DNA from 4 places in the Nonomuraea sp. NPDC001684 genome. Region 4 is predicted to be linked to each of the others. Evidence: riboswitches for the same ligand, from Rfam matches in the RefSeq annotation. Region 4 holds a riboswitch; each other region holds the start of a gene.

Region 1 (7,217 bases), on a different contig from region 4:
AACTACTCGAACGCGAACAGCTCGCCCGCGACCTGCACGACACCGTCGCCCACCACGTCTCGGCCATGGCCATCCGCGCCCAGGCGGGTCTGGCCACCGCCGCCTCCGAGCCGGGCGCGGCCACCGACGCGTTGCGGGTGATCGAGGCCGAGGCGTCGCGCACGCTCGCCGAGATGCGGGCCATGGTCCGGGTGCTGCGCAGGAACGAGCCGGCGGAGCTGACCCCGGGCCGTCACCTCGACGACCTGCGGCGGCTCGCCGGACGCCCGCGCGTCGGCCCGGCCGTCGAGGTGGAGATCGCGGACGGGCTCGGCGACCTGCCGCCTTCGGCCGGCGCGGCGCTCTACCGCATCGCCCAGGAGTCGATCACCAACGCCCGGCGGCACGCCCGTCACGCCACCCACATCACCGTCCGGGTCACCGCCGACGACGCCGCCGTACGCCTGACCGTGAGCGACGACGGCGACCGCGCCGGCGGGGTCGCCGCCCCCGGCTACGGCCTGATCGGCATGATCGAACGCGCCGCCCTGCTCGGCGGCACCTGCGAGGCGGGCCCCAACCCCAACCGGGGCTGGACGGTCACCGCCGTCCTGCCGAAAGAGACCGCATGAACGCCCGGCAGGAGGCCGCGTGAGCGCGGAAGAAAGCGGCATGAACGCTCAGCAGGAGGCCGCGGGAAGAGACCCGGAGGGCACGGCGGCCATCCGGGTGCTGGTCGCCGACGACCAGGAGATCGCGCGTACCGGGCTCAGGATGATCCTCGACGCCCAGCCCGGCATCGAGGTCGTCGGCGAGGCCGGTGACGGCAGGCGGGCCGTCGAGCTGGCCCGCCGCCTGCGCCCCGACGTGTGCCTGTTCGACATCCGCATGCCCGGCCTCGACGGCATCGCGGCCACCCGCGAGCTGGCCGGGCCCGACGTCGCCGACCCCATGGCGGTGGTCGTGATCACCACGTTCGACCTCGACGAGTACGTCTACGCCGCCCTGCGCGCCGGAGCCAGGGGGTTCCTGCTCAAGGACGCCGGCCCGGCGCTGCTCGCCCAGGCGGTGACCGCGGCGGCCGGCGGCGAGGCGCTCATCGCCCCGAGCGTGACCGCGCGCCTGCTGGCCGCCTTCGCCGGAGCCGGGCGTACGGAGACGCCCGCGCAGCCGGTCGAGGCGCTCACCGGCCGCGAGGAGGAGATCCTGCGCGCCGTGGCCCGCGGCCGGACCAACAGCGAGATCGCCCGCGAGCTGCACATCTCGCTCAGCACGGTCAAGAGCCACGTCGCGAGCCTGATGACCAAGCTCGGCGTGCGCAACCGCGTCGAGATCGCCATGTGGGCCTACGAGACCGACCGCGTACGCACCTGACCTCCGAGGGTTCTGCGGACGACCCACTCGGCCACCGCCAGGTTGATCACCCAGCCCGCGCCGACGAGCAGCGCCCGGCCGAGCTCGCCGGGCGGCCCGAAGGCGGCCAGCCCGAACGCCAGGGTGAACGCCTGCGTGCCCGCGCCGAGTCCGATCGCGTACCCGCGGGTCATCCAGGCGCGATGCCGGGCCAGGTCGCGCCGCCGGATCGCGGCCAGGCCGAGCAGGAGGCAGGCGGCCATGGCCGTCCCGAACAGCAGCCGGAAGGCGGCCAGCAGTGTCCCGTCGCCGGCGGGAAGGTCGGAGAAGAGCGTCAGCCACACCCCCGACAGCGCCGCGACCAGCCCGCACGCCACCAGTACCCGCCCCGCCGCGCGGTGCCACCCCGGCCGCCCGGCCCGGAACCGGGCCTGGAACTGGAACGTGCCGAGGACGCAGAACACCAGGGAAGCCGGGATGTGCAGCAACACCGGCACGGGCATGGCGAAGAAGCGCGCGTTGTCCGCCGTCACGGGGGCGCCGGCGGCCAGTTCGGTCACCCGGATTGCGCCGGCGACCAGCGGGACGACGCTGAGCGCGAGCAGCCCGGCGGGTGCGATCCATCTCATGCCTGAGAGCGTGCCGCCCACGCCCGTGCCCGGTCATCGCGCGGACGGCCGGTCCTGGTTCGCACCATCGGCGGGCGGGCCGTCGTACTTTCGGCCATCGGGCCGTCGCCTTTCGACCGTTGAGCGTCCGCGCAGGTCACGCCCACACTGGCGGCACATCAGCGGCACGAGGGAGAAAACGATGAAGGCGTACGTCCTGCGCTCGTTCGGCTCGCCCGACCAGCTCGTCCTGACCGACGTCGAGCGGCCCGTGCCGCGCGACGACGAGGTGCTGGTCCGGGTGCGGGCCACGTCCGTGCAGCCCTACGACTGGCACTTCATGCGGGGGGAGCCGTACCTGGCCCGGGTCATGGGCGGCGGGGTCGGGCTGCGCCGGCCGCGCATCGCCGTCCTCGGGGCCGACGTGGCGGGGGAGGTCGAGGCGGCCGGCAAGGACGTCACGCTGTTCCGTCCCGGCGACGAGGTGTACGCGATGTCGCTCGGGGGCGGCTTCGGCGAGTACGTCTGCCTGCGGCAGGGCGAGGTGGCGCCCAGACCGGCGGGCCTGTCGTTCGAGCAGGCGGCGGCGGTGCCGATGGCGGCCAACACCGCGCTGATCGCGCTGCGCGACGAGGGACGCCTCCAGCCGGGCCAGAAGGTGCTGGTCAACGGCGCGTCCGGCGGCGTGGGCACGTTCGCCGTGCAGCTCGCCAAGGCGCTGGGGGCGCACGTCACGGGCGTGTGCAGCGGGCGCAACGCGGACCTGGTCCGCTCGCTCGGCGCGGACGACGTCATCGACCACACCAAGGAGGACTTCGCGGCCTCGGGCCGGCGCTTCGACCTGCTGCTCGACGTGGCGGGCGGCCGCCGGCTGACGGACTGCCGCCGCGTCCTGACCAGGAAGGGCACGTACGTGCTGGTCGGCGGGCCGGCCGGCCGCTGGGTGCAGCCGGCCGGCCACATGTTCGCCGCGCTCGCGTCGGGGCCCTTCGTCCCGCAGCGGATCGTCAGGGCGGACGTCGTCCGCTGCGGGAGCAACAGGGCGAACCTGCTGACGCTGACCGGGCTGATCGAGCGGGGCGCGGTCACCCCGGTCATCGACAGGACCTTCCCCTTCGGCGAGCTCCCGGGGGCCGTCCGCTACCAGGAGGAGGGGCACGCCCCGGGGAAGGTCGTCGTCACAGGGTCGCGGTGAGCATGGCGGGGGCGGGGGCCTTCTGGAGCTGCTTGTAGTCGGCCCAGCGCTTGACGCCCTTGGGGTCGGGGCGTACCGCGCCGACGAAGGCCTGCCTGCGCCACTGCGACAGGCGTTCCTCCTTCACCACGTCGCCGGTGTGGGGGGAGTGGACCATGTAGCCGGGCTTGGAGATCATGCCGACGTGGCCGAGGCCGCTGAAGAACACCAGGTCGCCTGGCTTGAGGTCCTTCCAGGCGATCTTCCTGGAGAAGGCGCCGTACTGCTCCGCGGCGGTTCTGGGGAGCTCGATGCCGGCGTCCTCGTAGGCCCGGAGCATGAGGCCCGAGCAGTCGTAGCCCCGTTCGCTGGCGCCGCCCCACACGTACGGGGTGCCGCGCTTGTCCATGGCGTATTCGAGGGCGACCTTCCAGGCCGGTTTCGGCGCGTGCCGTTCCTGGACCTGTTTCACCTGGGGGCCGGTGAGGGTGATGGAGGAGGTGGGGGCGGCCGGAGCGGCCGGAGCGGCGGGAGCCGCGGGGGCGGCAGGCACGAGACCTGCTGCGCCCGCTGCCACCGCCACAAGGATGGCGATGCTAGACAGGGGACTGTCCTTCCACGTGGCCGACCGGGTTAGCTGACGGGCTCGGGCCTGGAAGTAGCCCTACGGCGGCTCCTCGGGGGGGAGGCGCAGCCGATTCGCCCCGGGGGGAAAGATGGGTCCCCGGCTCCACGCAGCGGCTGCGTGGATTAGGCTCGTCGGACTCTAACGAAACGGTCAAAAGGTCGCAATCCCCCCAAAACGGATTGTCCGGTTGTTGAGATGATGTGTTCGTCAGCCGAGACGAGCCGGTAAGGTACCGCCCATGGAGTCGCGTAACATCCGCCTGGCCGTCATCCCCGGGGATGGCATCGGCGCCGAGGTCGTAGCCGAAGGGCTCAAGGTCCTGGAGGCCGTGGGCACGAAGATCGAGCCCACCCACTACGACCTGGGCGCAGCCCGCTACCACCGCACGGGCGAGACCCTGCCCGACGCGGTGCTCGAAGAGCTGCGCGGCTACGACGCGATCCTGCTCGGCGCCGTGGGCGACCCCAGCGTGCCGCCCGGCATCCTGGAGCGCGACCTGCTGCTCAAGCTCAGGTTCGAGTTCGACCACTACGTCAACCTGCGGCCGGTCAAGCTGTTCCCCGGCGTCGAGACCGCGCTGGCCGGCGCCACCGCCGAGCACATCGACATGGTCGTCGTCCGCGAGGGCACCGAGGGCCTCTACGCGGGCACCGGCGGCGTCATGCGCCGCGGCACGCCGCACGAGATCGCCACTCAGGAGTCGCTGAACACCGCCCACGGCGTCGAGCGCGTCGTGCGGTACGCCTTCCAGAAGGCTCAGTCGCGGCCCCGCAAGAAGCTCACGCTCGTCCACAAGACGAACGTGCTCACCTTCGCCGGCGACCTCTGGCAGCGCACGGTCAACCGCGTGGCCGCGGAGTTCCCCGACGTCACCACCGACTACAGCCACATCGACGCGGCCTCGATGTTCTTCGTCACCCAGCCCGAGCGCTTCGACGTGATCGTCACCGACAACCTGTTCGGCGACATCATCACCGACCTCGGCGCCGCCATCGCCGGCGGCATCGGCCTGGCGGCCAGCGGCAACATCAACCCCGAGCGCACCTCGCCGAGCATGTTCGAGCCGGTGCACGGCAGCGCGCCCGACATCGCCGGTCAGGGCAAGGCCGACCCGACCGCCACCATCCTGTCCGTGGGCATGCTCCTCGACCACCTCGGCCTGCACGCCGAGGCCGCCAAGGTCGAGCAGGCCGTGGCCGCCGACATCGCCGAGCGGGTGACCGGCCGCGCCGGCCGCACGACCAGCGAGATCGGCGACGACATCGCCGCGCGAGTAGCCGGCTAGGACCGCCTAGCCCCGCACGCGCCTGGCGGTCCGAACACGGACTGCCAGGCGCTTTTTCGCGTTCGCCGGTTCTAACCACCCCAACTGCCTCTTGCCATCCCAAATCGCGAGACACTAGGAAGTACGAATACTGCTCGCGGGCAGTAGCTAACAGAATCAGCTTTCGAAGTCGCAGATTCGTAGAGAGAAGGACCTCCGTCATGACCATCGCTCAGAAGCTCAGCTTCGACGTGCAGCATTCCGACCACGCTCGCACCGCGGCCGAGCGGGAGCAGGTACTGGCGAACCCCGGGTTCGGGCAGGTCTTCACCGACCACATGATCTCGATCGACTACACCGACGGCGAGGGCTGGCACGACGCCCGGCTCATGCCGTACGGGCCGCTCTCGCTCGACCCCGCGACCTCGGTCTTCCACTATGCGCAGGAGCTGTTCGAGGGCCTGAAGGCGTACCGGCAGATCTCCGGTTCGATCGCGACCTTCCGGCCGTACGCGAACGCCGCCCGCTTCAACCGCTCGGCCGAGCGCATGGCCATGCCCGAACTGCCGGAGGAGGCGTTCGTGGAGTCGCTGGAGCTGCTGGTCTCGGCCGACAAGGAGTGGGTGCCGACCACCGAGGGCCACAGCCTCTACCTGCGCCCGTTCATGTTCGCCACGCAGGCCGGGCTCGGCGTCAACTACCCGTCGAAGACCTACAAGTACATGGTGATCGCCTCGCCGGCGGCCTCGTACTTCAGCGGCGGCATCAAGCCCGTCTCGGTCTGGCTGTCCACCGAGTACACGCGCGCCGCGCCCGGCGGCACCGGCTTCGCCAAGTGCGGCGGCAACTACGCCGCCGCCTTCGTCGCCCAGCGCCAGGCCGTCGACAACGGCTGCGACCAGGTCGTCTGGCTCGACGCCCACAAGCACGAGTACGTCGAGGAGATGGGCGGGATGAACCTGTTCTTCGTCTTCGGCAACAAGCTCGTCACCCCGGCGCTCACCGGCACCCTGCTGCCCGGCATCACCCGGGAGTCGATCCTGGAGATGGCCGGCGACCTCGGCCTGGAGACCGAGGAGCGGCTGGTCTCGGTGGACGAGTGGGAGTCCGCCTGCGCCTCCGGCGAGCTGACCGAGGTGTTCGCGTGCGGCACCGCCGCCGTGGTCACGCCGGTGGGCTCGGTCAGGGGCGACGACCGCTCCTGGACCATCGCCGACGGCACCCCCGGCCCGGTGACGATGCGGGTGCGCGAGGAGCTCGTCGGCATCCAGTACGGCGCCCGTCCCGACACCCGCAACTGGATCCACAAGATCGGCTAGAGCCGCGCGGACGGCCGGCGTCTCAGGCGCCGGCCTCCGTCAGGGCCGCGGTGTCGACGTGGAGGTTCCACGGGTCGGGCAGGAACACCGGCTCGCCCAGGGAGACGACGTTCTCGCTGCGGTAGCGCCGCCCGCCAGGCCCGCCGAACAGCGTCACCAGCCGCTGGAACGGGTCGATCACCAGGTAGAGCGGCACCCCGCCGCGCGCGTAACCGCCCGTCTTGACGAAGTGCACGTCGTACGTCGTGGCCACCGAGACGACGTCCACGAGCAGGATCGTCGAGGCGCCGTGGACGGCGTGCTCCTCGTGCAGACGCGGCCGGCGCGGGACCACGGCCAGGTCGGGCACGTAGAGATCGTGGCCGGGGCCCAGGTAGACGGTGATGTTCGGCCAGATCTCCCAGCCCCGGACCGCCGCCGCGGCGGCGAGCTGGAACAACGTCCGGGACAGGATCGTGTTGTGCTGCCAGGTGCCCGGCTCGTTCACCACGATCCGGCCCTGCACCGTCTCGATGCGGAACTCGGGGAACAGCTCGCGCACGGTGCGGTAGCGCTCTTCCAGGGGCCTGACCATGCCGCCGTCCTCATGCTTTCCCGGGGGTTTCCAAAGGATCACTCAGAGTAACGGCGGCGGCGTCCCGCGATCTAGTGGTTCTTCCTGATCATCGTGATCCCGTCGGCGACCGGCAGCATCACCACGCTCACCCGCGGGTCCTCGATCACCAGGTCGTTGAACTCGCGGATCTGCACCGTCGTCGTCTCCGAGTGCGCCGGGTCGGCCACGTGGCCGCTGCGCAGCGTGTTGTCGGCCAGCAGCAGGCCGCCCGGGCGCAGCCGCTCGACCAGCAACTCGTAGTAACCGGGGTAGTTGCCCTTGTCGGCGTCGAGGAAG
Region 2 (7,217 bases), on a different contig from region 4:
TTCGGCGCGATGTCGCTGGCCGCGGCCATCGACGACGGCCGCTTCGGCGCGGGCCGGCGCGTGCTGATCGTGTCGAACAACGCGGCGATCCCCGAGGTGTCGGTGCCGCTCGACGGCACGCCCGGCTTCGCCGCCCTGCGCTCGCGCTTCGACGAGGTGCACTCCTGGAACGAGCTGATCGCCCCGCTGCACCCCTCCGACTGGCGGGCGCGGATCATCGAGGTGCCGATGTTCGAGCGGCTGATCCGCTCCCACCTGGCGCTGGACGACGTCGAGGAGCTGGTGCTGGAGTCGATCGCGGTGCCGCCCGCGCGCACGATCGCCGGCCTGGTGCGCGACTGCCCGATCACCGTCTACTCCGACGGCCTGATGAGCTACGGGCCGACCCGTGACCCGCTGCCCGCGGAGATCTCCCGGCGCATCGAGCGGCTGCTCCACCTGGACCTGGTGCCCGGCCTGACCCCGCTGCTGCTCAGCGAGTACGGCGTGCCGTCCGTGGTGCTGCCCGAGGAGCGCTTCCTCGCGGTCGTGGACGAGGTGGCCGCCACCGCTCCGGACCTGCGCGCCGGGCAGGCGGTTGTCCTCGGCCAGTACCTGTCGGCGCTGGAGATCGTCACGCCGGAGGAGGAGGCCGGGCTGCACGCCTCGATGCTGCGCGCGCTGGCCGCCCGCGGCTGCACCGACGTGGTGTTCAAGCCGCACCCGGCCGCCGGACGCCGGCACGCGCAACTGCTGCGCGCGGCGGCCGGGCCGCTGGGGGTGCGGCTGACGGTGGCCGGGGAGAGCGTGCCGGCCGAGGTGTGCTTCGCCACGCAGCGGCCCGAGCTGGTCGTGGGCTGCTTCTCCACCGGCCTGGTGACCGCCCGGCGCTACTTCGGCCTGCCGGTCGCCTCCTTCGGCACCGGCCTGGTGCTGGACCGGCTGACGCCGTACGAGAACAGCAACCGGGTGCCGGCCACGATCGTGGACGCGCTGCTGCCCCGGCTGAACGCCGACGGCGTGATCGACGAGCCGCCGCGCACGGACCTGCCCGCGCTGGTGCGCGCGGTCGGCTACTGCATGCAGGCCGACGCCTATCCCGAGCTGCGCCCGTCGGGCCCGGGGTTCGACGGGGCCTTCGACGGGCGCTACTTCAAGCGCAAGCGCCTGGAGACGCTGGGGCTGGCCGAGCCGCCCTCGGCGCTGTCCAGGCTGCGCAGGAAGATCAGGTCAGCGATCTGAGGTAGCGGCGCACCCGCCGCTTGGCCCGGTAGCCCGCCCGCAGCATCGTGGGCGGCACCTCCACCCGCAACCTGGCCCGGCGGCGGGCCGCGGCGTGCTCGGGGCCGTCCAGCAGCGAGCGGGCGGCCGGGCGCGTCCCGTCCGCGGCCAGGCCGGTCAGCAGGGCCGCCCAGTCGTCGCGGCCGGCCGGGTGGAAGTAGTTGGCCTCGCACCAGCGCGGCTCGGCCGTGCGGAAGTCGCCCAGGGCCAGGTCGTCCAGCGTGCCGAGCAGGCCGCTGCCCTCGAACACCAGGTTGATCATCTCGGCGCTGACGCCGAAGTCGCTCAGCACCAGCGACGGCACGCCCATGGCGACGGCCTCCAGCGCGGCCGTCGAGCTGACCGTGACGAACCCGGCCGCCCGCGACAGCTGCTCGTGCATCGACCCGGCCGCGAACGTCAGCCTGCCCGGCTCGCCCATCTCGCGCCACAGCCGCTGGTAGTGGTGGCGTTCGTTGTGGGTCTGGCGTTCGTGCTCCAGGGCGCGCAGCTTGACCACGACCTCCAGGCCGGGCCGGCGGGCGGCCAGCTCGGCCAGCGCCGTCAGCACCCGCTCGCGCTCCTCCCGCGCCCGCGGCACCTTGGCCTGGGTGGCGAACACGACCCGGTCGCCGCCGCCGGACACCGCGCCGGGCCGCAGGAACGGCAGCCTGGCCAGCCCGACCGCCCCTCCCCCGCCGAGCCGGCCGGCGATCTCGGAGAACTCGGCCACCTCGCGCTCGCTGTGGACCACGAACAGGTCGCAGCCGCTGCGGAACAGCCACGCCTTCTCCGTGGCCGGCACCGAGATGCCGGGCAGCCCGCTGACGAACACCGGCCGTGCCCGGCCCGCCGGCCGCAGCCCGGCCAGCACGTCGGCCACCAGGACGTCCACCACCGGGCCCGTGCAGCCCACCAGGATCGCGTCGGGGCGGGTGCGCTCGGCCAGGCGGCGCAGCGAGCGCGCCGACAACACCGGGGGCGCCGCGCGCCCGCCCACCGCCGCCGCGATCTGCTCCGGCGAGGGCGCGATCGGGGTGCGCACCACCACCAGCTCGCTCTCGCAGCCCGCGGGCAGGTCGTCGAGCAGGCAGGCCGCCCACTTCAGATACGAGTCGGAGTCGGCTATCGCCAGCACCCTCACCTGGAAGCTCCTGTCAAATGCGATCGCAGGCCGGGGGCCGCCCTGCTCGTCCACCAGTCGTCGGGAACGTCCACGGGCTCGACCTCGACGCCGCGCGGGCCGAGCAGCACCCGCAGCGAGGTGATCGCGGTCGAGGGCAGGCTGAGCACCCGCTGCCCGGCGTCGAGGCCGCGCAACGTCAGCTCGGCCGGCACGCCCGCGTCGTGCACGGTGATGCCCGGACGTTCGCCGATCAGCGCCAGGTCGACGGGGTCCTCGCGGCGGTGCGGGTAGTAGGCCAGCGGCTCGCGTCCGGCCAGGTCGGTCAGCCAGCGCAGGTAGTGGTCGCGGTGGACCAGGCCGTTGCGGACCAGGGACGTGCCGAGGACGACCGTCCGCTCGGCGGGCCCCTGGGCGCTCGGCGGCTGGGCGCGCAGCCAGGCGAAGTCGTGGCGGACGAGGTCCACGCCCGCCCCCCGGACGGCGGCGACCAGCTCGTCGGGGACGGGCAGGGCGGTGAAGACCGACACCCGGCTCATCCGCAGCCGCAGCGCGGCGGCCAGGCCGAGCAGGGCGCGCGCCCGCGAGGGGGTCGCCCGCGCCCGCAGCAGCGGCCGGAACGGCCCGGCGGCCAGCAGTTCGAGCAGCCTGAGCGTGGCCAGGCCGTCGTCCACGACGACGATGTGGCCGGGGTCGGAGGTCAGCCAGCGCATCTGGACCTTGCCGGAGAACGCGTCGCCCACGGCCTGGACGCGGCGCGGCATGCGCTCGCGCGGCTCGTCCAGCACCAGGCCGGCGGGCAGGTCGAGGCGGCGCAGCTCCTTGCGGGTGGCGCGCAGCGGACGCAGGCCGGCGCGCGGCACGACCACGGTGTCCGGGCCGAGCAGCCCGGCATGGTGGGCCTCGACGGCGCACAGCATCTGGAGCGGAGACTCCACCCAGGCCGACGCCTGTCTGACCACTCTGTTTCCCCCAGCCGGTGGATGGCCTTGCACGACCCGCCTCAAGGTAGCCCGGCCTGCTTAAGCCGCAAGAAACGACACGTGAACAATGGAGGGTATGAACTCGCTGATGCTCAACACCGACGGTGTGCAGATACCACAGCTCGGCTTCGGCGTCTGGCAGGTCTCTGCCGACGACGCCGAGCACGCGGTGACGGCCGCGCTGCGCGCCGGATACCGGCACGTCGACACCGCCGCCGCCTACGAGAACGAGGAGGGCGTCGGCCGGGCCGTGCGCGCCGCCGGGGTGCCACGGGAGAAGGTGTTCGTCACCACCAAGCTGTGGAACGGCGACCACGGGCGCGCCGAGCAGGCCTTCGACGAGAGCCTGGCCCGCCTGGGCCTCGACTACGTAGATCTTTTCCTGATCCACTGGCCGGTCCCGGAGCAGGACAGGTACGTGCAGGCCTGGCGGGGACTGGAGAAGATCTACCGGGACGGCCGGGCCAAGGCCATCGGGGTCTCCAACTTCACGATCGCCACCCTGACCCGGCTGATGGAGGAGACCGACATCACGCCGTCGATCAACCAGATCGAGCTCCACCCGTACTTCCAGCAGCGCGAGATGCGGGCCTTCCACGAGGCCAACGGCATCCTGACCGAGGCGTGGAGCCCGCTCGGGCAGGGCAAGGGGCTGCTGGCCGACCCGGCGCTGCGCGTGCTGTCGGAGAAGTACGGCAAGACGCCCGCCCAGATCGTGCTCCGCTGGCACCTGCAGCTCGGCAACGTGGTGATCCCCAAGTCGGTCACGCCGTCGCGGATCGAGGAGAACATCGACGTGTTCGACTTCATCCTCGACGCCGAGGACATGGCGGCCATCGGCGCGATGAACGCGGGGCGGCGGATCGGGCCCGACCCCGACTCGTTCAACCTGACCTGAGCGCTCTACGATCTCGGTCGTGCGAGATTTCACCTGGGGAATAGCGGCGACCGGCGGCATCGCGCGTACCGTGGGGGCGGCCATCGTGGCCGAGCCCGGCATGCGGGTGGCCGCCGTCGGCTCGCGGAGCCCGCTCAGGGCGCGGGCGCTGGCCGACGAGCTGGGCGCGGAGTCGGCCTACGGCTCCTACGAGGCCCTGTGCGCCGATCCGGCCGTAGACGCGATCTACGTCGCCACGCCGCACGCCCAGCACCTGGAGGTGGCCGAGGCGGCCATCGCGGCGGGCAAGTCGGTGCTGTGCGAGAAGCCGCTGGCGGCCGACGTGGCCGACGCCGAGCGCATGGTGGCGCTGGCCCGCGCGGCCGGGGTCTTCCTCATGGAGGCCATGTGGATGCGCTTCAACCCGCTCATCCAGCGGGTGGCGGCCGATCCGCGCTTCGGCGAGATCCGGTCGGTGCGGGCCTCGTTCGGCTTCGCGCTGCCCTACGACCCCGCCCATCGGCTGTGGGCGCCGGAGCTGGGCGGCGGGGCCCTGCTCGACCTGGGGATCTACCCGTTCGGGCTGGCCCAGCTGCTGCTCGGCATGCCCGCGGAGCTGCGCATGGCCGGCTCGCTGGCGCCCAGCGGCGTCGACGCCGAGGCCGGCGGGCTGCTGCTGTACCCCGACGGGCGGCGGGCCCTGGTGGACGTGTCGCTGCTGGCACATCACGCCAACGACGCGAGCGTGGTGGGCACGTCGATGCGGGCCGACATCCTGGCGCCGTTCTGGGCGCCGCGGCGGGTGTTGCTGTCGGGGCCGTCGATGGAGACGGAGGAGCTGGTGCTCGACCCGGCCGACAACGGTTACGCGGGCGAGCTGCGCGAGGTGCGCGCGGCCACGAGCGAGGGCCGCACGGAGAGCGCGATCATGCCGCTTGACGAATCCCTTGCCATGATGGGGCTTCTGGCCGAAGCACGGGCCCAACTCTCCTAGCTGGACCTTTAGCCACTTGCCTAGCTCTTGCCCGATGTATTACCTTGTGGGGCATCTCGCGGCAGACGTCCGGTTTGTCCGGCTTTGTCCAACCATCGCAAGACATTTCACAGGATCGTCCTGTGACCGCTGAATCCGCCTCCGGGCGGAACCGGGGACCCACGTCCTTTGGGGTGAATCGGCACTTTGGTGCCGTAGGGCAGCTTCCACGTCCGAACCCGTCAGCTAACCCGGTAAGCGGCATGGAAGCAAGGAGTCAATGCCCTCGATGGCCACGCACCGTCCCATCCGTGCCCCGAAGATCACCTACGTCCACGCCGCGCTCGGCGCGGCCATCCTCGCCTCCGCCATCGGCGCCCACGCCACCGCCGCCGCCGCCGACAGCGCCGGCCCGGCCGCCGCGGCCGGGCACTCGGCCGTCGCGCCGCAGGCCGCCGCCCAGACCCGCAAGGCGGAGGAGACCCAGGTCAACGTCACCGCCCAGCAGGTCCTGGCGTTGGCCAAGGCCCAGGTCGGCACCTCCGAGAACGCCTACGGCGGCGGCACCAAGTTCCAGAAGTGGTACGCCGACTCCAAGCGCGCCGCCGAGACCATCGCCCGCGACGGCGGCACCCGCGCCATGTACCTGAACGCCCCCTGGTGCTCGATCTTCGTCTCCTGGGTCGGCGAGCAGACCGGCGCCCGCCCGCAGGTCGGCTGGGACGCCTGGACCGTGGCCCACGCCAAGTGGTTCGCCGCCAACGACCGCTGGGGAGCCGAGGCCAGGCCCGGCGCGGTGGTCTTCTTCTCCTGGGGCGGCAGCAAGAGCCTGGACGCCATCCAGCACGTCGGCTTCGTCGTCAAGGACAACGGCGACGGCACGATCTCCACGATCGAGGGCAACACCGGCAACGGCAAGGTCGAGGAGCGCGTCCGTCCGAAGTCGCAGGTCGTCGGCTACGGATACCCGCAGTACGCGAGCTGACCTCCGCCCGCTCCGAGCGCGCGCCCCGCACGAGGGACGCGCGCTCGCCGCGTCTCAGGGCCGGACCGCCGCCAGCGAGTAGAGGATCGGCAGGTGCGAGTCCCCGAACGGGAACCGGTACCGGCCGTCCGCGCCCTCGGGCAGCAGGCCGCGCGGGTCGAGGTCGGTCTCGACGTGCTCGCCCAGCTCGGCCACCGTGAACCCGGCCCGCGCCGCCGCCGTGACGATCTCGCCCACCGAGTACGGGTACTCCACCGCCTCGTGCGTTTCGGTCACCACCGCGGCGTCGGCGTACGTGCCGGTCACCGTCTCCCGGTGGGCCTGGCCGCCGCCGTAGGGCCAGTCGGCCACCAGCGGGTCGAGCGAGGCCACCGTCTGGTAGGCCGGATGCAGGTCGACCAGCACCAGCCGCCCGCCCGGCCGCAGCGCCATGGCCGCGCCGCGCATCCAGGCGTCCAGGTCGCCGATCCAGCACAACACGCCGTACGTGGCCACCGCCACGTCGAAGCCGCCGGCCAGCTCCGCCGGCAGCCGCTGCGTGTCGGCCTCCACGAACGTGGCCGCCAGCCCGGCCCTGGCCGCCAGGTCGCGGGCGCGGGCGACCGCCACCGGGGAGAAGTCGACGCCGGTCACCCGCGCTCCGAGACGCGCCCAGCTCAGCGTGTCCAGGCCGAAGTGGCACTGCAGGTGGAGCAGGTCCCGGCCGGCGACGTCGCCGGCCAGGCGGCGTTCGAGCGGGTAGAGGGTCTGCCGGCCGGCGAGGAAGGCGTCGACGTCGTAGAACCGGTCGGCCGAGGTGGAGCCGTGGACGCGGGCGCGCTCGTCCCACAGGGCCCGGTTGGGCACGGAGGCGTCTGGTGCGGGTTGGGGCATGGGGCGAGGATGGCACATCGGCCACCCGGCCGCACGACCGGTACGGTGCCCTGGAAGCGGACGGTCCGCGCCCGCGTGTCGATCCGGCCGGCGCCCGTTCGACGCTTCGGCGAGGCCGGCTCCGCCCGGGGGCCGCGGAGGGAAGGGACGGCAGGATGAAATTC
Region 3 (7,217 bases), on a different contig from region 4:
GCCAAAGATGAAGGCGCCGCCGACCACGACCGGGGGGATGAGCGCTGACAATACGTCTGTTACGGCTTCCATTCGTCCTCGCCTCCAGGGCTAGCAGGGTTTCGGGGGCGCTAAATACGCATCCCGGCGCGACCTGCGGGACCTGCGGGAGCACGCCGGACGCTCATGACGCCTAGGTGACAACTCACCCGGAACCGACCATAGCCACACACAGTCGCCCTCAGGGAGCAGGGGCACCGACATCCGGCAACCCGGACGTCCCATAGCCTAATGCCAGTCTCTCCAGGCTCCTTACCGGATCAAGGGAAAATTTTGCGAAAAGGCATCTTCCCAGGTGTGGACGCCTCAACGAAGATCTTTTACCACCCGCGTTCCGGCCAGCCTGTCATGCGGCCCGCGCTCCAACGGCTTGTCGATCAGGATGAGCAGCCCGACGCCGAACAGCAGCATTCCGGCCAGCAGATTGACCACCGGAATGCCCATCAGCATGACAGGCCCGGGATAGACCAGGGCCCGTTTCAGCAGGGCGCCACGCGGAAGGTCGTCCGGCGCCAGGCGAATCTTCATGATCGCCTGGCCGAACGTCCGCCGGCGCAGGCAATGGGCCCGCCAGTCATAGGCCGTATAACACAGGCCGCCCAGGAACCAGGCCAAGAGCCCAGGGAGCCGTCCGCCGAACGCCTCGACCATCCCGACAGTCCGGAAGGCGCCCCACAGCGCGATGAACAGAATGTAATAGAAGACCCCGAAGACCAGCGCCTCAATGAAGCGGGCGGCGAGGCGTTCCCACCATTCCGCGGGCACGGCGCCCGGCCACGACGGTGTCCCGGCCATATCCCACCTCACGCGGTCGGCGGTCGTACCCCCCATTTTGGTACGCCCCGCACACACAAAACAGAGGCCGGCGGGAAGCCGGCCCCTGTTTTACGCTGACGCGGGATTACTTGATCTTCACGACCACCGTGCCCGCGAACTTGTCCGCGAACGTCTGCTGCAGCGGCTTGTCCCACAGCTGCGAGGCGCCGTTGACCGCGACGCACGCCCAGGCGAGCAGCGGGCCGAGGAACGGGATCCAGCTCAGGATGTAGCCGCCCCAGGTGACGCCGGCGCGCTTGATCGCCAGGTCGGACGCGAGCCCGCCCGGAGGAAGGGCCTGGCCCACGGGCACGACCTTGATCCCCATGACCATCTTGCCGACCGTCTGGCCGTTCATCTTCGTCAGGAAGAACTCGTAGCACACCCAGACGGCGGTCGTCACGATCGCCGACAGGACGCCGATGACGAAGGCGGACAGGACGCCGGAGGTCAGGCCGGTCGCCGAGTCGTAACCGACCGCGAGCAGGCCCAGGATGAGGCTGACCACGAAGTTCACGACGCCGAGGATGACGCCGTCGACGATCCTCGCGACCAGACGCTGCCACCACTCCGCCAGGGGGGCCGGAGCGCCCGGAGGCTGCACGCCGACGGGCTGACCGTAGGGCTGGCCGTAGCCGGGCTGGCCGTAGGGCTGCGACTGCTGCTGCTGGCCGTATGCCTGGCCGTACTGCTGCTGGTCGCCGTACTGCTGGCCGTAACCCTGTTGCTGGTCGCCGTACTGCTGCTGGGCGTAGCCGCCCTGCTGGCCGTACTGGGCGTCCTGGCCGTAGCTCTGCTGCTGCCCGTAGTCGGACTGCGGCTGCTGGCCGTAGCCCTGCTGGCCGTACTGGGCCTCCTGGCCGTAACCCTGCTGCCCCGCGGCGGCCTGCTGGCCGTAGCCGGGCTGGGCGTACTGCTGGCCCGAGGACTGCGGCTGCTGGCCGTAACCCTGCTGACCCGAGGCGGCCTGCTGGCCGTACTGGGCGTCCTGGCCGTAGCCCTGCTGCTGGCTGTAGTCGGGTAGGGACTGCGGCTGCTGGCCGTAGCCCTGCTGCTGGCCGTAGCCCTGCTGGCCCGAGGCGGCCTGCTGGCCGTACTGGCCCTCCTGACCGTAGCCCTGCTGACCGGAGGCGGCCTGCTGGCCGTAGCCGGGCTGGGCGTACTGCTGGCCGGAGGCGGGCTGCTGGCCGTAGCCCTGCTGGCCGTACTGGGCTTCCTGGCCGTAGCCGGGCTGCGTGTACTGCTGGCCGGAGGACTGCGGCTGCTGGCCGTAACCCTGCTGACCCGAGGCGGCCTGCTGGCCGTACTGGGCCTCCTGGCCGTAGCCGGGCTGCGTGTACTGCTGGCCGGAGGACTGCGGCTGCTGGCCGTAGCCCTGCTGCTGGCCGTAGCCCTGCTGACCCGGGGCGGCCTGCTGGCCGTACTGGGGCTGCTGGCCGTAGCCCTGCTGCTGGCCGTACTGCTGCTGTTGCTGGCCGTACTGCTGTTGCTGGCCATAGCCCTGTTGCTGCTGCTGACCGTATGGGGGCTGGCCGAAGGCATCGTCCGCCCGGTAGCCGACCACAGTCACGTCCGGGTCGGGCTCACCGGGCCGACGGCCGTGGTGCTGACCGTACTCGGGGTTCTCGCCGGAATCGTCCTGTGGGTACGGCGGCTGTCCGGTGCTCACCGTGTCACCTCGCTTCGAGTGCGCATGTGGCACGTGTCAGGACACATGCCTGTGCTGCCCAACGTATCGACATAGGTATCAACAATCACCTTTCCAAGTGGTCAAGGTCCGCGTCACCCGATGTCAGATGCAGCAGCATGCGGGTGTTGCCAAGGGTGTTCGGTTTGACGTGTTCCAGATCAAGGAACTCCGCCACACCCTCGTCGTACGAGGCCAGCAACTCGGCGTAGACCTCGGGTGAGACCGGTGTGCCCTGGATGGGGCGGAAACCGTGCCTCGCGAAGAAGTCGACCTCAAAAGTCAGACAGAATACACGCCGCAGCCCCAGATCCTTCGCCTGCCGGACGAGTGCCGAGACGATCCGCCGCCCCACACCCAGCCCCCGGCACGCGGGATCGACGGCCACCGTACGGACCTCGGCGAGGTCCTCCCAGAGCACGTGGAGCGCGCCGCAGCCGACGACCTCCCCGCCCCGCTCGGCCACCCAGAACTCCTGGACGTCCTCGTACAGCGTGACCGTGGCCTTCTCCAGGAGCCGCGGCCCCGCGCCCGCGTAGGTGTCCACGAGACGCCTGATCGCACGCACGTCGGGCGTGCGCGCACGCCTGACCACGACCGCGGTCTCGGGGACTGCCACTTCGGCCACCTGCTCCATGGCTCTCCAGGGTACAGATCTCATTACGGCTCGGCCCTAAATCCCACGTCTCGGGCATCTCATCACATCCCGTGGTCAGGTGAACACGGGCCGACTTGGAGCTTTCCTCCAGACCTCAGCACCCCGAATGCTGGACAAAAGGTGCAGAAGCCTGCTTCCGTACGGCTACCCACGAGATCACCTTGTGACCCTTCAGTTGTGAAACCTCTACAGACTCGGCAGTTCCGGTTGAGCGTGAACCCGGAGTGCATTAGTGTCCAGCGACGATGTTCTCCGCGTAATGCGCGCGGAAAGACACGCCCAATTCCCGCAAGGGAAGCCGGGGAACCAACGGCGGCGAGCACCTGGCGCCGCCACTTGGGGTGAATCCGACCATCTCGGTAGGGCTGCTCCGGCCCGAACCCGTCAGCTAACCCGGCCGGCGTCGATGAGAGGAGCTCGGTTGGTGAAGCGGACGTTCGACCGCTCGGGGAAGTCCGGGGGCAGGCACGCCCGCCCCCAGGAGCAGGCCAGGCGCGCACGCCGCCTCGGCGTCATCGGCGTCACCGTCGCCGCGATGCTGTTCGCCGTCCCCGTCGGCTCCGCCGCCGCCGACCCGAAGCCGTCGCTCTCGGAGCTCTCCGACCAGGTGGAGAAGCTGCACGAAGAGATCGAGACGCTGGCCGAGCAGTACAACGAGCAGCGCGAACGGCTGAAGGCCGCCCAGAAGGCCAACGACTCCGCCCAGAAGATCCTGGCCACCAGCGAGTCCGATCTGGCCGCCAAGCGCGCCAGGGCCTCGCTGCTCGCCCAGAACGCCTACATCACCGGCGGCCTGGACAAGGCCCTGGCCTTCGCCCAGTCCGGCGACCCCGAGACCTTCCTCGACCGAGCCGCGACCACGTACGCGCTCGAACAGCAGCAGGGCGAGGAGGTCAACCAGCTCGCCAGGGCCATGGAGGCCGCCGAGCGGGCCAGGGCCGGCGCCAAGACCCGCATCGCCGAGGTCCAGAAGCTCGTCACCGACCTGGAGAGCAGGCGCTCGAAGATCACCAAGCTGGTCACCAAGGTCGAGAGCAACCTCTACCGGCGGGCCGTCGGCGAGGCCGGCCGTCCCGGCACCCGGGCCGTGCGCGTCAACCTGCCGGTCATCGGCGACGGCAAGGCCGCCCAGGCCGTCAAGTGGGCCCTCACCCAGCAGCTCAAGCCGTACGTGTGGGGCGCCGAAGGGCCGCGCTCCTACGACTGCTCCGGGCTGGTGATGGCCGCCTACCAGCGCGTGGGCATCTCGCTCCCCCACTACACCGGCGACCAGTGGACGGCCGGCAGGCAGGTCAGCCGCGACCAGCTGCGCCCCGGCGACCTGGTGTTCTTCTACAGCGACCTGCACCACGTCGGCATCTACATCGGCGGCGGCATGATGGTCCACGCTCCGCGGACGGGTGACGTCGTGCGGGTCGCCCCGATCGGCGGGCGGCCGTTCGCCGGCGGCGTGCGCATCGCGGACTGATCCGCGCGCCGCTTCGCCCAGCGCCGGTTCGCCCGGCGTCACTGGATGATGAGCGCCACCTGATGAGCGCCGCTAGATGAGCTGACGGCGCGCCGCCCATGCCACGGCCTCGATCGCCGTGGCCACGCCGATGCGGTCGCAGATGCCCCTCAGCCTGCGCCGTACGGTCCGTCCGCTGATATCCAGCCGCCTGCCGACCCGATCGACCGTCACTCCCCTGGCCAGCTCGGCCAGTAACGCCAAATCCGCGTGGCTCAGCTCAACGCCTTCTGTGAGCACATCCACCGGGAGCCCTCCCCCAAACAGCAGAACTCGGACCTTTCAGGCGAAGCAAAGCCGCTCGTCTCGGTGAAGGTAAACGCATCGCGGAAAGGTCGTCAAGCGCCACAATCGGCGCCCTTGACCAGTGCTATTGACATGATCACTTATATGTGACGTACTCCGCATATGTTGGCACGCCGTGGTCCGCTATGAACGGTCCAAATGATCAATTCGGCGGCCCGGTTCCACCTCCGATGAGCGCCACCGACGTGCTGGGTTTTGATCCCTCGGATCCGCAATTTGTGCGCGATCCGTACGTCCGATATCGCGAGCTGCGAGCCGCCGGGCCGATCTTCAGAACGCGCGGCGGGCTGCTCGTCGCGACCACGTACGAGTTGTGCGCGGCCGTGCTGCGCGACCCCGGGTTCGGTCACGGAACGTCCCCGCCCGCGCAGGAAGAGGCAGGTCAGCCCGGCAGGTCATTCCTGCTCATGGATCCCCCCGATCACACCCGGTTGCGTGCTCTGGTCAGCCGCGCGTTCACGCCGCGCATGGTGGCCCGCCTCAGGCCGCGGATCGAGGCGATCACCGCCGACCTGATCGGGCGGCTGCCGGAGGAGGCGGAGCTGATTTCCGGCTTCGCGTACCCGCTGCCGGTGATGGTGATCAGCGAGATGCTCGGGGTGCCGCCGGAGGACCACGACCGCTTCCGCGGATGGAGCGAGGCCCTTGCCCGCGGACTTGACCCGATGCTGACAGACGCCCTCATGTCGGAAACGGAGCGTTCCAGGAACGAGTTCCGCGACTACTTCCGCCACCTGATCGCACGGCGGCGCGAGCGTCCCGGCGAGGACCTCCTGAGCGCACTCGCACACGTCGAGGAGCTCACCGAGGCCGAGTTGCTGGCGACCTGTGTGCTGCTGCTCGTGGCCGGCCACGAGACCACCGTCAACCTCATCGCGAACGGCGTGCTGAACCTGCTGCGGCACGACCTGCTGCACCGCGCCGCCGAGCGCCCGAGGGAGGTCGTGGAGGAGGTGCTGCGCTTCGATCCGCCGGTCCAGCTCACCTCCAGGATCGCGCTGGAGGACCGGGAACTGGGCGGGACGCCGGTGCCCGCGGGCTCGGCCGTGCTCGTGCCGATCGGCGCGGCCAATCGCGATCCCGCCGCGTTCGCCGATCCCGACCGGTTCGACCCCGGCCGCGAGCCCGGCCGCCACCTGGCCTTCGGGCTCGGCCTGCACTTCTGCCTGGGCGCGACGCTGGCCAGGATGGAGGGCGAGATCGCGCTGTCGGCGCTGGCCGCGGCGGCGCCGAAGATGGAGGCCGCCGATCCGGAGCCGCCGTACAAGGAGAACGTGGTGCTGCGCGGGCTGGCCCGGCTGCCGGTGCGGCTCAGGCGGTAGCGTCGTAGCGTTCCCTGGCGGCCTCGACGTCCTCGATGTGCTCCTCGGCCCACGCCTTGATGGCGGTGACCAGCGGCATCAGGCTCTGGCCCAGCGGGGTGAGCGCGTAGTCGACGCGCACCGGCACCTGCGGCGTGATCCGGCGCGCCACCAGGCCGTCGCGCTCCAGGCCGCGCAGGGTCTGGGTGAGCATCTTCTGGCTGACCCCCGCGATGTGCCGGGCCAGGTCGCTGTAGCGACGCTCGCCGGAGGCCAGCGAGCTGAGCACCAGCGTGACCCATTTGTCGCTGAGCCGGTCGAGCAGCTTACGGGAAGGGCATTCGGCGAAGTAGGCGTCGAAGGCGAGTCTCGCCTGGTCACGCCGCTGCGCCGCCGTCGTGGTCGCCACCGTCTCACTCCTCGCCGTGGGTTACGCACTTCCAGGTGCCTACTTACTGAAAGAGAGTAACTCTTCCTAGGGTCGCGGCATGACGAACATGCGTGCACTCATCGGCGGCTCCGGCGCTCCCCGGCTGGTGTCCGCGCCGCTGCCGACGGCGGGGCCCGGCCAGGTGCGGATCAAGGTGGCCGCGGCCGGGGTCAACCCCTTCGACCTGGCCGTGGCGTCCGGGGCCCTGGCCTCGTACGGGCTGGCCAGGAAGCTCGACTCGTACGGGATCGGCTTCGACGCCGCGGGGACCGTGGACCAGGTGGGCCCGGGGGCCTCCTTCAGCGTGGGAGAGGAGGTCGTGGGGCTCTGCGCACGGCTGGAGCTGCCGTACAAGGCGCAGGCCGAGTACGTCGTGCTGGACGCCCCGGCGGTGGCCCGCGCCCCGCGCGGCGTGAGCCCCGTCCACGCGGCCACGCTGCCGCTGAACGGGCTCACCGCCTGGCAGGCGCTCG
Region 4 (7,217 bases):
GGACCCGGCGCCAACGTCGGACTCCTCCGGCTGGAGGGCAGGAAGACGGCGGCCTCCGTGGCCGCCGTGGCACGCAAGCACTGACCATCCCCACCGAAGCGGAGGAAAGCATGGCAGGCATGGACGTCTCCCTCAAAGAGATGATGAGCATCGACGGCACGATCGGGGCGGCGATCGTCGACCACGGCAGCGGCATGGCGCTCGGCACGCTCGGCGGCTCGAAGGAGCTGGACCTGCAGGTCGCGGCGGCGGGCAACACCGAGGTCATCAAGGCCAAACTGCGCACGATGGACTCGCTGGGCCTCAAGGACGGCATCGAGGACATCCTGATCACGCTGACCGCCCAGTATCACATCATCCGCCCGCTGACCGGCCGCAGCGGCAAGGGCCTGTTCCTCTACCTCGCCCTCGACCGCAACCGGGCCAACCTGGCCTTGGCCCGGCACATGCTCAAGGTCATCGAGGAGAAGCTGGAGCTCTGACCGGCCCGCGCAGCGAGGCTCCGCGGCGAGTCATGCGGCGGGTCACGCGGCGGGCTCGGGCCGGGCGGGCGTCGCGGAGCCGGTGTGGGCGGTGATCTCGGCGACGATCGCGGGCCAGAGGGCGCGGGGCAGGTCGTGGCCCATGCCGGGGTAGGTGACCAGGCGGGCGCCCGGGATGGCGGCGGCCGTGGCCCGCCCGCCGGCGAGCGGCACGAGCTGGTCGTCCTCGCCGTGGATGACCAGCGCCGGCACCTTCAGCCCGCCCAGCGCGGACGTGCGGTCGCCGGAGGCCATGATGGCGGCGAGCTGGCGGGCCGTGCCGGCCGGGTCGTGGCAGCGGTCGAAGGCGAGCCCGGCCAGCCTGGTGACGCGTTCGCGGTCCAGCTCCCAGCCGGGGGACCCGAGCACGGCCCAGGTCGTCAGCGCGCCGGCGACGACCCCCTCGCGGTCGGTCGCGGGCTTGGCGAAGAGCACCGCGGCGGCCGCCTCGGTCGGCGGGGCCGCCTGCGGGCCGGGCGTGGACATGATCGAGGTCAGGCTCAGCACCCGAGCCGGGTGCCGGATGGCCAGCGCCTGGGCGATCATCCCGCCCATCGAGGCGCCGACGACGTGCGCGGCGGGCAGGCCCAGGACGTCCATGAGCCCGGCGCTGTCGTCGGCCAGGTCGTCCAGCACGTACGGCGAGGGCGCGCCCCATGCGGGCACGCCCTCGTCGTGGAGATGGGTGGACAGGCCCGCGTCGCGGTTGTCGAACCTGACGACGTGGTGGCCCTGCTCGGCCAGGAGTTCGCAGAACTCGTCGTCCCAGTGGATGAGCTGGGCGCCGAGTCCCATGATGAGCAGCAGGGGCCTGCCCGCGGGTGAGCCGAAGCTCTCGTAGGCGATCTCGATGCCGTTGGCGGCTGCGCGCTGGATCACAGCGACCAGAATGACATTCTGGTCGCGAGGCGTAAAGAGCGGTCTGTCCGGAGATCAGTCGTTGAGGAGCTTGCGCAGGCGCTCGCCGCCGAGCACCACGCCGCCGCCGGCCAGCACGAGCACGCCGGCCATGACGGTGCCGCCCATCGCGACGGTCTTCCCGACCTGGCCGCCGGCGGAACCGGCCGCGTCCTCGGCGGGCTTGTCGGCCAGCACCTTGGGAGGCTCGGCCGGGTTGTCGTCGAACCTGCCCCACGCGCCGGTGGAGAAGGCCACGGGGTAGTTCTTCTTGCCCTTGCCGTCGCCCCACTTGGTGATGACGTAGTCGATCTTGATGTGGCCCTGGCCGCCGTTGCCGTCCACGCCGAGCGTGTCGGGGTTGAAGGTGCCGCCGGTCAGCTCGGCGAAGGTCTTGGCGTCGAGGTCGAGCATGACGCCACGGCTGGAGGGCTCGCCGGGGCCGCGGTCGCCCACGAAGAACGGCATCTTCTTGCCGTTGTAGGTCACGTAACCCTCGGTCATGAGGGGCCAGCTCGGGCTGGCGGCCAGGCCCTTCTGCATGGGCTTGCCGCTGGCGGGGAGGCCGGTGTCGCCGGCCCGGCCGGAGGAGTCGTCCCAGAAGTAGGAGGCCTTCGTGGAACCCTTGAGCAGGATCTTCTGGTCGTCGCCGGTGTCGGCGTGGGCGCCGGTGGCGGAGATCGTCAGCGCGCCCATGGCGGACACGGACAGCAGGGCGAGAGAGCGCAGGCCAAATCGAGACATGAAGCAGTGAAGTCCTTCGCGAGGGGACAGGGGGAACGCGCGTGACTACGGTGCGTAACCGGGCAGAGCGCCGAAAAGGTGGTTACGCGGCGCGTGGGGGAAGTCAGGGAAGAGACCGCTCAGCAGGCGGTCGTCACTACACTGTCCGGGGGTACGACGAGGTGGTACATGCGTGAAGTCCTCTCCATCTCGCCTACCGGGTTAGCTGACGGGTTCGGGCGTGGAGATGCCCTACCGGCACATGGCCGGATTCACCCCAATGAGATGGGTCCCCGGTTCCCGACAAGTCGGGATTCGGCGCCAGCTGTCGTCCCTCTCCTGGTAGGGACTACGCCACCAGCTGGTAATTGGTTAAGACGGTACCCAGAGATTCGGACAAATACAAACGAATCGTCATGAACCGGGTAAAGATCTACCTATCGAGGTAAAGAGAAAGGGGGCACGGCATGCCGTACCCCCTGCTAAATCGGACCTTTCAGCCGCCGCTCTTGCGCCTGAAGGATCTTTTACTCGCTGCCGGACCGTGCGCCCCGTGGATCTTCGACGGGTCCACGCCCCTGCCACCCGCGGCCGAGTCGGCCTGCTGCCCGCGCTTGCGTTCCAACGCCTCGCGGAACTTGCGCTTCATCTCGTCCTCGGGAGTCTCGCTGACTTCCGGCTCCGGTGTTTCCGCCATGAGGACCTCCTGGTTCTGGGGACATCCACAGCTTCGCACGACGTCGCTTACGACGCGAAACCGGCCTCCACTCTGCTTTCCGCCGCGGGCGCCTGCTCCAGCCGCCTGCCGGGCATCATGACCAGCGCGACCAGGGCGATCACCGCGCCCGCCACGCCCAGCGACGGGATGACCACGGCCGCCGCCGAGGCGTGCGCGGCCGCGAGCCCGTGGACCGGCGCGTCCGTGGTGATGACCGACGTGTACGCGGTGCCGGCCAGCGCCAGCGCCACCGAGCCGCCGATCTGCCGGAAGAAGGTGAGGTTGGCCGAGGCCGTGCCGATGTACCGCGGCGCGACGGCCTGCTGCACGGCCACGGTCAGCCCCGACAACATCGGCCCCATGCCGAGCCCGAGCAGTGCCATCCACCCGGCCAGCAGCAGGCCGTCGGTGCGCACGGTGAGGTTCAGGCAGAGCAGGCTGCCGGCCACCAGCAGGAACGGCGCCCCGACCAGCCACGGCTTGTACGTGCGCGTCCTGGACATCAGCGTGCCCATGAGCGCGCTGCCCGCCACCATCGCCAGCGTCATCGGGTAGATCCTCAGCCCGGACTCGGTGGCGCTGACGCCCAGCGCCTGCTGGAAGTAGCGCGGCAGGAACACCACGCCGGCGTACATGCAGAAGGCGGTGAAGAACGAGGTCGCGTTGACCAGCGTGTACGTGCGGTCCCGGAACAGGTGCATCGGCATGACCGGGTTCGCCGCCCGCAGCTCGACCAGCACGAACGCGGCCAGCAGGACCAGCCCCAGCAGGATCGGCCCGGCCACGGGCGGGGAGGTCCAGGAGTTGCCGTCCAGGCCCTTCTCGGTCAGGCCGAGCAGCAGGGCGCTGATGGCCACGCTGAACACCGCGATGCCCGCGTAGTCCGGCCGGCCCCCGCCGCCGGTGCCCGGACGGAACGGCAGCCGCAGCACCACGATCGCGATCAGCACGATCCCGAGCGGCACGTTCACGTAGAAGGCCCACCGCCAGCTCGCGTGGTCGGTGAACAACCCGCCCAGGAAGGGCCCGGCCAGGTACGTCAACGCCATCACGCCGCCGAGTGCGCCCTGCACGCGGGCGCCGTTGCGTCCGGGCGGGAACATCTCCATCACCAGGGCCAGCGACAGCGGCAGCAACGCGCCCGCGCCCAGCCCCTGCACGGCGCGGAAGGCGATGAGCTGGGTCATGTCCTGGGCGAGCCCGCACAACGCCGATCCGACGACGAACACCGACATCCCGACGAGCAGCAGCGGCTTCCTGCCGTGCTGGTCGGACAGCCTGCCGTACAGCGGCACGGTGACGGTGGAGGTGAGCAGATAGGCCGTGACCACCCAGGTGTAGAGCCGGGTGCCGCCCAGCTCGCCGGTGATGCGGGGCAGCGCGGTGCCGACGATCGTCTGGTCGAGCATCGCCAGGAACATCCCGCCGAGCACCGCCAGCAACACCAGCCCGTTGCCCTTGGGCTTCATGTCATAAGTCACAGGTGAAGATTGATATGTAAGAGCTGACATGTCAAGCCTTCGCTATGCTGGCGGGCATGTCCCTGCGGATCGCGCTCCTCGGCCTGCTCGCCACCAAAGGCCCGGCCAGCGGCTACGACCTGGCCAAGAAGTTCGAGCACTCGCTCAACCACGTCTGGCAGGCGGGGCACACGCAGATCTATCCGGAATTGGTCAAGATGGCCGCCGACGGCCTGGTGACGGTCGAGCACGAGGGCGCCCGGGGCCGCAAGATCTACGCCATCACCGCCGAGGGCCGCGCGCTGGTCACCGAGTGGCTGGTCGGCCACGACCCGTCGGCGACCGTGCGCAGCGAGACCGCCCTCCAGGCGTTCCTGCTGGCCCTGCTCGACACCGGGCAGGCCGTCGCCGTGGTCGAGCGCATCAAGGCCCACTTCCAGGCCCGCCTCGCGACGCTCGACTGCCGGCCCGGGGGCCTGTTCGGCCAGTACGCGCTGTCCCTCGGCCTGCACCAGGCGCGCTCCGGCATCGAGTGGGCCGACGAGACCCTGGCCGCCCTGCGGCGCGAAGGGTAAAACGGAACTCTGCGGTTCCTGGTGTTGCGTTGGAGAAGCGCCGGATATACACCCAGGCATGATGCTCAACCTCCCAGTACGGCGATGAGCCTCCTGGGTCGTGACCTGGCGATCGACCTCGGCGCGGCCGGCACGAGGATCTACGCCAAGGGCAGGGGCATCGTGCTGGACGAGCCGTCGGTCGTCCTGCGCGACAGGCAGACGGGCAGGGTCGTCCGCTTCGGCGCCGAGGCCCTGGACGGCGCGGACGGCGCCGACGGCACGGACGGCGAGACGTACTGGCCGATCAGCGACGGCCTGCCCCAGGACGGCGAGCTCGCCCGGCGCATGATCAGGCACTTCCTGCGCAAGGTGCACCGGCACCCGTTCCCCCGCCCGCGCCTGGTGATGGCCGTGCCCGACGAGTTCACGCCGATCGAGCGGGTGGCGCTGCGCGACGCCGGCTTCGAGGCGGAGGCCCGCGGGATCCTGCTGGTCAAGCACGCGATCGCGGCCGCGCTCGGCGCGGGCCTGCCGGTCCGCGACGGCACCGGGCACATGGTCGTCGACATCGGCCGGGACGCCACCAGGGTCGCCGTGCTCTCCTGCGGGGCCGTGGTCGCCGCCGGAACCGTGCGCGGCGGCGGGAACGCCGTGACCCGCGCGGTCGCCCGCCTGGTCGAGGACGAGCACGGCCTGCTGGCCGACGAGCGGGAGGCCGAGTCGGCCAAGCTGCGCGCGACGCGGGAGCCGGCCGGAAACGTGCTGATCCGCGGCAGGGACTCCGGCACCGGCGAGGAGCGCGCGGTGGCGCTGCCCGCGGCGCGCGTCCGCGAGGCGGCCGTCCAGCCGGTCGAGCACATCGTGCGGGCCGCGGAGCACACCATGGAACGCTGCCCTCCCGAGCTGACCGCCGACCTGGGCGAGCGCGGAATGGTGCTGGTCGGCGGCGGCGCGCTGCTGCCCGGCCTGCGCCGGCGGCTGCAGGAGGGGCTGTCCATGCCGGTGCGGCGCGCGGAGCGGCCCAGCGACTCGGTGGCCCTGGGGCTCGGACGCTGCGTGGAGGACCTGGGGCTGATCGCCAAGCTGAGGCGCCGGTGAGCGACCTGTTCGACCTGGGGGTCTCCGTCGCCGACAAGACCGTCAGGACGATCGCCGTCTACGTGACGATCGCCGTGCTGCTCCGCATCACCGGCAAACGCGGCATCGCGCAGCTCAACAACTTCGACTTCGTGGTCATGCTGCTGATGAGCAACGTCGTGCAGAACGCGATCATCGGCCCGGACAACTCGCTGATCGGCGGCCTGGTGGGCGTGGTGATCCTGGTGGCGGTCAACTCGGTCGTGGTGCGGCTGGCGGCGACCGTGCCCTCGGTCGGCAGGGCGTTCGAGGGCACGGCGGTCGTCCTGGCCCGCGACGGGCACTTCATCCCCTCGGCGCTGCGCCGGATGGGCGTCCGGCAGGCCGACCTCAACGTGATGCTCCAGCTCCGGGGGGCCGAGAGCGTCACCGACACCGACCTGGTACGCCTGGAGCCCGGCGGCTCGCTCCTGGTTCACCTGCGTCCCGAGGAGGAGGGAGCCGAACGCGGTGACCTGGAGGACCTGTGCCGGCGCCTCGACCGCATCGAACGCAAGCTGGACGAGCTGAGAACCGGCCCCTCCTGAGAATGCGCGGCCGGATTGCCTTTTGATATCGGCCATTAATATTGCGTTAATCCCCCTGCGCCCGGAATTGATCTCCGATATCGTCCCAACGTGCGCCTGGCTGGTCGCTCGGTCGTGATGTCCGCGGTGCTTGTATGCGTCGCGGTCGCGGCAGCCTGTACCTCCGGCCGCCAGTCCTCCTTCGAGGAGGCGGCCAGGCAGCTCACCGCCGACACCGACACCCTGCTCACCAGCGCCGCGCTGCGCGTGTCGCCGGCCGACCGCTCCGACGAGACCGAAGACCGCTCGTGCGTGCCCGGCCAGGTGCGCCGGCTCGTCCGGGCCGAGGGCGAGACCGCCGACGCCCCCGACGGCCTGCTGCACACCCTCCAGGACATGGGCTACGACCAGATCGTCGAGGATCTCGACCTGCGTGACGAGACCCCTGTCGTCTCGGTCGTGCGCAACCCCCGGACGAACCTGACGTTCGAGCTCACCGTGCTCGACGGGCCGAACGTCAGGATCGTCGGCAGGACGACCTGCTACTCCCCCGTCCCCGAGTCCACTCTGTCCTGACCCGGGGCGCTTGTCTCAGGGCGCCGACAGCGCCTCCGTCGGCGACAGCCGGGAGGCGCGCACGGCCGGGTAGAGCCCGGCCACCGCGCCGATGAGCAGCGTGGCCGCCAGGCCCCCGACGG

The links. Region 4 has a riboswitch for cyclic di-AMP ahead of ACWCSD_RS07655 (hypothetical protein). Riboswitches for the same ligand answer to the same signal wherever they lie in the genome.
Region 1: it holds a riboswitch for cyclic di-AMP, as region 4 does, so the genes downstream of both, ACWCSD_RS17615 (C40 family peptidase) here and ACWCSD_RS07655 (hypothetical protein) in region 4, are expected to answer to the same signal.
Region 2: it holds a riboswitch for cyclic di-AMP, as region 4 does, so the genes downstream of both, ACWCSD_RS25225 (CHAP domain-containing protein) here and ACWCSD_RS07655 (hypothetical protein) in region 4, are expected to answer to the same signal.
Region 3: it holds a riboswitch for cyclic di-AMP, as region 4 does, so the genes downstream of both, ACWCSD_RS02380 (C40 family peptidase) here and ACWCSD_RS07655 (hypothetical protein) in region 4, are expected to answer to the same signal.

The regions. Positions count from the first base shown of each region.
Region 1 covers NZ_JBSFGJ010000081.1:20,379-27,595, reverse strand. Annotated here, with positions in the region: gene ACWCSD_RS17635 (sensor histidine kinase) at 1-611, shown strand, start outside; gene ACWCSD_RS17630 (response regulator) at 652-1,353, shown strand; gene ACWCSD_RS17625 (DUF2306 domain-containing protein) at 1,326-1,961, opposite strand; gene ACWCSD_RS17620 (NAD(P)-dependent alcohol dehydrogenase) at 2,143-3,135, shown strand; gene ACWCSD_RS17615 (C40 family peptidase) at 3,119-3,667, opposite strand; cyclic di-AMP (ydaO/yuaA leader) riboswitch at 3,722-3,881, opposite strand; gene ACWCSD_RS17610 (3-isopropylmalate dehydrogenase) at 3,981-5,027, shown strand; gene ACWCSD_RS17605 (branched-chain amino acid aminotransferase) at 5,228-6,325, shown strand; gene ACWCSD_RS17600 (Uma2 family endonuclease) at 6,348-6,899, opposite strand; gene ACWCSD_RS17595 (O-methyltransferase) at 6,971-7,217, opposite strand, start outside.
Region 2 covers NZ_JBSFGJ010000152.1:226-7,442, reverse strand. Annotated here, with positions in the region: gene ACWCSD_RS25250 (alpha-2,8-polysialyltransferase family protein) at 1-1,221, shown strand, start outside; gene ACWCSD_RS25245 (DUF6716 putative glycosyltransferase) at 1,205-2,383, opposite strand; gene ACWCSD_RS25240 (hypothetical protein) at 2,380-3,324, opposite strand; gene ACWCSD_RS25235 (aldo/keto reductase) at 3,422-4,243, shown strand; gene ACWCSD_RS25230 (Gfo/Idh/MocA family protein) at 4,263-5,216, shown strand; cyclic di-AMP (ydaO/yuaA leader) riboswitch at 5,334-5,471, shown strand; gene ACWCSD_RS25225 (CHAP domain-containing protein) at 5,485-6,180, shown strand; gene ACWCSD_RS25220 (class I SAM-dependent methyltransferase) at 6,235-7,053, opposite strand; partial or broken gene ACWCSD_RS25215 (YciI family protein) at 7,209-7,217, shown strand, end outside.
Region 3 covers NZ_JBSFGJ010000005.1:56,501-63,717, forward strand. Annotated here, with positions in the region: gene ACWCSD_RS02365 (RDD family protein) at 346-834, opposite strand; gene ACWCSD_RS02370 (RDD family protein) at 941-2,524, opposite strand; gene ACWCSD_RS02375 (amino-acid N-acetyltransferase) at 2,610-3,179, opposite strand; cyclic di-AMP (ydaO/yuaA leader) riboswitch at 3,467-3,618, shown strand; gene ACWCSD_RS02380 (C40 family peptidase) at 3,625-4,668, shown strand; gene ACWCSD_RS02385 (helix-turn-helix domain-containing protein) at 4,741-4,953, opposite strand; gene ACWCSD_RS02390 (cytochrome P450) at 5,232-6,335, shown strand; gene ACWCSD_RS02395 (winged helix-turn-helix transcriptional regulator) at 6,325-6,723, opposite strand; gene ACWCSD_RS02400 (NADP-dependent oxidoreductase) at 6,803-7,217, shown strand, end outside.
Region 4 covers NZ_JBSFGJ010000023.1:34,925-42,141, forward strand. Annotated here, with positions in the region: gene ACWCSD_RS07640 (roadblock/LC7 domain-containing protein) at 1-84, shown strand, start outside; gene ACWCSD_RS07645 (hypothetical protein) at 111-482, shown strand; gene ACWCSD_RS07650 (alpha/beta fold hydrolase) at 525-1,400, opposite strand; gene ACWCSD_RS07655 (hypothetical protein) at 1,455-2,162, opposite strand; cyclic di-AMP (ydaO/yuaA leader) riboswitch at 2,338-2,472, opposite strand; gene ACWCSD_RS07660 (DUF5302 domain-containing protein) at 2,638-2,838, opposite strand; gene ACWCSD_RS07665 (MDR family MFS transporter) at 2,886-4,340, opposite strand; gene ACWCSD_RS07670 (PadR family transcriptional regulator) at 4,397-4,894, shown strand; gene ACWCSD_RS07675 (rod shape-determining protein) at 4,979-5,974, shown strand; gene ACWCSD_RS07680 (DUF421 domain-containing protein) at 5,971-6,540, shown strand; gene ACWCSD_RS07685 (hypothetical protein) at 6,631-7,095, shown strand; gene ACWCSD_RS07690 (ABC transporter permease) at 7,111-7,217, opposite strand, start outside.